2 regions of the Mycobacterium malmoense genome follow, and region 1 is predicted to be linked to the other one. Evidence: predicted binding sites of a transcription regulator. Region 1 holds the regulator's gene; the other holds the start of a gene.

Region 1 (3,412 bases):
GAGTTCACCACCAACCCGGCGGCGCTGGCCGACCAGCTGAAGGGCCTGCAGGTCACGGTCGATCCGACGGCGGCCATCAACATGGCCTGGCGCGCGGCCGGCGGCGCCGCCGGTCCGCTCGGGGCCAAGCTGGGTGGGCCGTATCCCATCGGCGGTGATGGAATCGCCCAAAACTTCGCCGGCGGCAAGGTGTACTTCAGCCCGGCCACCGGCGCGAACGCCGTCGAGAGCGACATCCTGGCCAAATACGAGTCGCTGGGCGGGCCGGTCGGCAGCGACCTGGGTTTTCCCACCGCCAACGAGTCCGACGGCGGCATCGGACATGCCAGCCGGATCGCCACGTTCTCCGCGGCCGACAAGCCGGTGATCTTCTGGACCGCTGACCACGGCGCGTTCGTCGTGCGGGGCGCCATGAAGGCCGCGTGGGACAAGCTCCGCGGTCCTACCGGCAAACTGGGCGCCCCGGTCGACGACCAGGCCGTCGACGGCGACGTGGTCTCGCAGCAGTTCACCGGCGGCAAGATCTCGTGGAACCGGGCGAAAAACACGTTCACCACCGATCCGGCAAACCTGGCGCCGCTGTTGTCCGGTCTGCAGGTGTCGGGGCAGAACCAGCCAAGCACGGCGGCGATGCCCTCCCATGCCAAGCCATTCACCTGGCATTGGTGGTGGCTGCTCGCCGCTATTCCGGTGCTGGTGCTGGTCGTGTTGTTGGTGGTGGTGGCAGCCGGGTGGCGCCGTCGTCGCTCGGCCCGTGACACCCCTGCCTACGAGCCCGAGCGCGGCGCGGATGCCGGCTACGAGGCCGCGGCCGACGGGCACTGGGGGCGCGATGACGCCGATCTCGCCACCGAGCACCTGCCGCTCGGCGACCTGCACCCCCCGGAACTCCAGCCGCCGCCGGACGCCGGGCCCGCGGCGCGGGTCAGTTGGAGCCGTGGAGCCGCCGCCGACCTGGCCGAGGACGTCGCAACCGCCGGCGCCTACGGCGGCGAGGCGCGGCCCGTATCCGAGGAGGAAAATCCCGACGCGGTGGACACCGATTCCATACCCGTCGTCTCGGAGGCCGAACTGTCCGAAGTCGGCTACCCCGAAGCTTCGGAGGAGGCCGACTACCTAGAAGCTGACTATGTGGAAGCCGACTATGTGGAGGCCGACTATGTGGAAGCCGACTATGTGGAGGCCGACGCTGGCTACGCGGATGACGGGTATCCGGACGCCGCTCCCGATGACACCGTCGTCCCGGTTGCCGTCGCGCCGGACACGCAGCCGAGAACCGGGCGGCACGCGGCCATCGACGCCGAAGATGACGCCGAAGACGCCTTGGAAGTGATCCCCGAAGCCGCCAACGCGGCACCGGGCCCCGCTGGGCGCCCGACAATCCACCTGCCGCTCGAGGACCCATACCAGGTGCCCGACGGATATCCGATCAAGGCCAGTGCGCGCTTCGGCCTGTACTACACCCCGGGCAGCGAGCTCTATCACGACACGCTCGCCGAAATCTGGCTGTCCAGCGAAGAAGTCGCGCAAGCCAACGGCTTCATCAAGGCCGACTGAGCCGCTAACGAACGCGCCGCGGCAGGGCGCTAGACCTTGCGAATCACCGTGACGACCTTGCCGAGCACGGTGGCGTCATTACCGGGTATGGGATCGAACGCCGGGTTGTGCGGCATCAGCCACACCTGACCGCCCGCGCGCTTGAACGTTTTCACGGTGGCCTCGCCGTCGATCATGGCCGCGACGATGTCGCCGTTGTCGGCGACGTGTTGCTGCCGCACGACCACCCAGTCGCCGTCGCAGATCGCGGCCTCGACCATCGAGTCACCCACCACCTTGAGCAGGAAGAGCGTGCCCTCGCCGACCAGCTCACGAGGCAGCGGGAAGACGTCCTCGACGGCTTCTTCGGCGAGGATCGGTCCACCGGCCGCGATGCGCCCGAGGACGGGGACAAAGGTGGGTTCCGGCAGGGCGTCCGAGCCGGCGACCTCGGTACGGACACCGGCCTCGGCGGCGGCGGTCTCCTCGGTGCCACGGACGTCGACTGCCCGGGGGCGGTTGGGGTCGCGGCGCAGGTATCCCTTGCGCTCCAGGGTGCGCAGCTGGTGAGCCACCGAGGAGGTCGACGTCAGACCGACGGCGTCGCCGATTTCCCTGATGCTCGGCGGGTAACCGCGGCTGGTGACCGACGTACGGATGACGTTCAGAATGGTGCGCTGCCGTTCGGTCAGCGATGGATCCACGGAACGTAATCGGCCGTCCGAGCCGGCCGATGGGGTGTCGTTGCTGTCGCTCATGCACTGAATGTAGCCGCATCGCAGCCAAGAATCAAACATGTGTTCGACTTGGCGTGTCACGGCCCGCAAAGGCCCTCGGCTGCCGCCGGACCGGCCGTGGCGGCCGGCGAATAACAAACGTGTAACTCTCGGCGATATCGGGTACTCGAGGCCCATGTCAGTGGTCGCACCGACCGGTTTGTCGGTGGCTTGTCGGTGGTGTGGTCTAGCGTTTCGCTCGTCCGACACGCTTCGCTCAAATGTTCGGGTTTCGAACACGCGAGCGATTATAGTCGAACACACGAGCGAGAATGAGTTGACCGGAGGAACGCAGATGACAATCATCCACACAGGCATCCACACAGGCCCACCGCTTACCGGCAGCGTTCGGCGCCCGGTCAACGGACCGGCGCTGGGCCTTCGGTCCGGTCGGGATGGGCTGGCGCGGTCTCGCAGGCCCGGCCCGTCGAGGCCGCCGGGCGCGCCACCGCGCTACCACGGCACCGGCGTCGCGATGTCCGTCGCGCCGCATCGCAGGCGGCCCGTGACGCTGGCGACGACTGTGGGGCTGGCGCTGGCCGCCGGGGCGATCACCCTGTGGCTGGGGTTGGTCGCGAATGTCGGCCAGCTGGTCAACGGCGACCCCTCGGGATCGGCCGCCCGCGTGCCCGACCGGCTCGCCGTGGTGCGGGTCGAACCCGGGGAGTCCCTTCAGGACATCGCCGCCCGGGTGGCGCCGGATCTGCCGGCTCGCCAGGTTGCCGAGCGCATCCGCGAACTCAACGACCTGAACTCGCCGGCGCTGGTCGCGGGCCAGACCCTGATCGCGCCCGTCGGCTGACGCGGTGTCTCGCGAAAACCGCTCTGCGTCAGGGCTCCTCGATCCCCGCGGCGGCGGGCATGCGCGCGTCGCGGTCGCATTGGCCCCGCCGGGGAGCGCGCGGGTACGCTCGTCAGTGTTCTGCGATAACCGGACGCCAGCGCGGCAAAGGAGCGGTCATGCACTGTCCGTTCTGCCGCCATCCCGATTCCCGGGTGATCGACTCGCGGGAAACCGATGAAGGCCAGGCCATTCGGCGCCGCCGGTCATGCCCCGAGTGCGGCCGGCGTTTCACCACCGTGGAGACCGCGGTGTTGGC
Region 2 (3,412 bases), 2.2 Mb from region 1:
CGCGTTGGTGGCGCGGTAGCCGGTGATGTTGGCGGTGCCATTGGGCCCGGGATTGCTGTGCTGTGGCTGCAGCGTGACCTCGGTGGTGCTGATGTCCTTGCGGTCGAGGCCGGCGCCGGCCAGCGCGTTGATGACCGCTTGTTGACGGTCATTGGTCCGGTTCATCGCGGCGGTGACGTCGGGCGCGGTGAATTCGATGGCGACGTCGGCGGTCAGGGTGTCCGGAACGCCCTGGACTTGCCCCGAGCCGACGACGGTCACTTGACGCGGATTCGCCCCGTGCGCGGCCTCGGAATGGTCGGAATCACACCCGGACACCGCGGCAATGGCCACGCCGGCGGCAGCCCAAGCTATCGACCTGCGGACAAACCCCGGGGCGCTTCGTGCGATCGGCATGAGCCGACACTAGCGCTCCCGGGAGCGCCGAATCGGTGGTTCTCAGAAGGGCGGGTCGTCGGGCAGGAGTACCGGCGTCGGTTCGTCGGGGGTCCAATCCGGTGGTAGTTCTTCGGGTTCGCGGGGGTCGTTCACCCATCCGCAAAACGGGCTGGTGCTGGGTGTGCCCTTGAACGCAAACAGCATGTCGCGCATGTGGTTTCGGAATTTACGCTCGGCGATTTCCTGCTTGCGGGCCCGTTCGAGCCGGACCCGGGCCTCGTTGACGGGTCGTTGCTCCCGATTGTGCTTGCGCGCCTGGGCAATCCGGGCGCTGCGCTGCTGTGAGCGGCTGCGTCTGCTGGGCGCCGGCGGCGCGCATGCCGGCCCGCGCGGCTGCGGGAAGAGGTCGGCACCCGCCGGAAACGTCCGATAGGTCCGCCCGGTGGGCGAGGTCCAGACGATGGTCCCATCAGCCAGTTGAGTATCGCGCCATCCACCGAATGTCTTGAGCCGATGATGTTGCCTACACAGGCATTTGAGGTTTTCAGCCACCGTCAACCCGCCCGCCGCAGGATTCTGGTGGTTGAACGGAACCGTGTGGTCGATGTCGCAGACCGTGGCCGGGCGGCTACACCCTGGAAACCGACACGTCAGATCCCGACACCGCACGGCGCGTTCCAGTGCCCCCGGTGGCTGATAACGCAGCGCCTGCACCGGGCTGGTCGTCGGATCGGCCACCAGTACCGAGGCCGCGGCGGCCAACGCGCGAACCTGCTCGGCGTCGATGACCCCGTACCCCTGCAAATAACCGGGCTGACTGCTGTCGCCATACACGGTGTGGTCGCTGGCCACCACGTTGATCACCACCTGCGCCCCGCCCCGATCGGGCGGCGCTTCGTCGTCGCCGGCCTTGGTCGGGCAATCGGGTTGCCCGCAGGTGCACGCCAGGCGGCGGCCCTGGGCCAGCGCGGCCAACGCGTCGGCGCGGCGCTGATCCATCGTGCGTGGGTCGGCCGGGCACACCTGCGTGGCAAGCTGCGACAGCCGCCGGTCGAAGGTCGCCGCGGCCGCAGCGCCGACGGTGCCGTAGACCTCGGCCATCCCATTGTCCAGCGCATTGATTCCGATGTGTCGGTCGTCCTCGGCGGCCACGCGGCGCTCCCGGGCGGCATCGGGATCGACGGTGCGTACCGCGGCGTCGACGGCGTTGACGATCCGCTGCCGTGACCAGCCGTGCCAGTTGCCGATGCGCGCGGCCAGCGACTGGTCAAGCTTGGCGATCAGCCCGTCGTCGGTGACCAGATCGGTGCGGCTGATGATCAATCGCACGGTGCGCCAATCAGTTCGCCCCTCGGCCAACAGCGCCGCAACCTTGGGCAATCGGGTGTCCAGTGCCTCGGCATCCGACACCAGATAACTGGCCGCCATCGGTGACAGGTTCATCGCGGCGGCCACCTCGGCACTGGTCTGCTCGAACCCGGTGATTGCCGCATGCCCGCGCTGGGCTTCGGCCCGCTCGGCCGCGGCCACCCGATGCCGGAGCAATGCCGCCACCGCCGCCATCCGCCGCGCCACCAGCATCGATTCCTGCCGATGCGTGGACTCGACCGCCGTCACCAAGGCCGCGGGATCCAGCTTTGATTCGAACATGTGTTCGAGTATATACCAAAGCGCCGACTTCCGCAGCACCGCCCATCACCACCGACGGCGATCAGGGGTGGCCGGCTTGATAGACGCCACCTGCGGCGGGGTTTTGCTAGTCATATCCCGCGGTGGTGGCAAACATACGTTTGTGGTTGCCCCCGGATGGTTTCGCCTTGAACTAAAATTCGGGGGGGGGGTTAACTCTTAGCTAAGAAAACGTCATACAACCATTTGTTCATTTATCGCACAAGGTTTGCGAGGCCCGATGTTTGCTCGGCGAACTTGGCCAACCTCGCCCCAATCCGTCCGAAACTCAGGTTGTTCTCAGCTACGTTCTGGCCATCCGAATTCGACTCACCGATCAAAGGAGATAGTCGTGGATCTCGCAGCCCGCCCCCACATCACCGCCGCAGCCGCCCTGGCCACCGCCGCCATCGCGGCAGGCCCCATGGCCCAGCAGCTACCCGACCTTCACGTCGCCCAACAACTACGCCAGGTGAGCGTGTCCGCCATCCAGCTCACCGACGCCAGCAGCGCCCTTGACCTGTTCTCCGGCGTGGAGAACGAACTCGCCTCGCTCGCCAGCGGAGCCAGCGCGACCGCGGTGCCCGCGAGCCTCGCCAGCGCCGCCTTCAACCCCACCCAGAACCTGATCGTCCAGACCTGGTTGAACACTTTCAACGCCACAGGCACCAACCTGCAAACCATGTTCAACACCTGGAGCAAGCTTCCCTTCCCGCTTTTGCAGCAGATCGGCGCCAACTGGGCCGAGTACGCGAACCTCTACGTCAGCTCGTTCCAACAAGCTGCGGCTGGCGCCGTGGGCTACTTCACCGGGGGTGGGAAGTACCCGCAGTTCGATTTCGTGCCGCTGCTGCAGCAGGCGTGGAGCGCCCTCCTGGCGGGCAATTTCACAAACGCCAAGGGCGTGTTCACCCTCTTGGAAGAAGCCTTCTGGACAGAACCATTTACCCAAATCCTGGCGCCACTCGAAGCGACTCTGAAGATCCCCGTAGACATCACAGGAAATCTCTATCAGGCGGCCAGTTATCTGGACACGACCGGTCTGCTTCTTTTCGGGCTCGGAGTTCTCCTCAATCCGCCCAAGTACGTCGCGTATGCGCTCGATAATAGTTTTGCAGCTGTTTATAGCGACTACACTGCCGGGAATCTGCTGGGGGCGGTGACCAACCTGCTCAATACCCCGGGCGCCGTGGTGAACCAATTCCTCAACAGGAACAGTACAGGCTTACTCTCCAGCACTGGTGTGCTTAACAGTCTGTCGGCGATAGGCAACGGTGTCGTGAAAAGTATTGTTGCTCCTGGCGCTCAGCCGATCCTGAGCGGCGGCGGCCTTGGAGGCGCATTCCAGAGCCTCGTCAACCAGCTG

What was found. Region 1 encodes LexA, which represses DNA repair genes until DNA is damaged. Its sites were predicted from a motif close to CGAACANNTGTTCG; they were not measured.
Region 2: K3U93_RS22970 (HNH endonuclease signature motif containing protein) is a predicted target of LexA. The motif match lies at 2,158-2,171, and genes of this name have one in related genera.

The regions. Positions count from the first base shown of each region.
Region 1 covers NZ_CP080999.1:1,892,217-1,895,628, forward strand. The annotation lists gene K3U93_RS08850 (LGFP repeat-containing protein) at 1-1,557, shown strand, start outside; gene lexA (transcriptional repressor LexA) at 1,587-2,294, opposite strand; gene K3U93_RS08860 (LysM peptidoglycan-binding domain-containing protein) at 2,608-3,114, shown strand; gene nrdR (transcriptional regulator NrdR) at 3,273-3,412, shown strand, end outside.
Region 2 covers NZ_CP080999.1:4,968,089-4,971,500, reverse strand. The annotation lists gene K3U93_RS22975 (SIMPL domain-containing protein) at 1-396, opposite strand, end outside; gene K3U93_RS22970 (HNH endonuclease signature motif containing protein) at 439-2,028, opposite strand; gene K3U93_RS22965 (hypothetical protein) at 2,399-3,412, shown strand, end outside.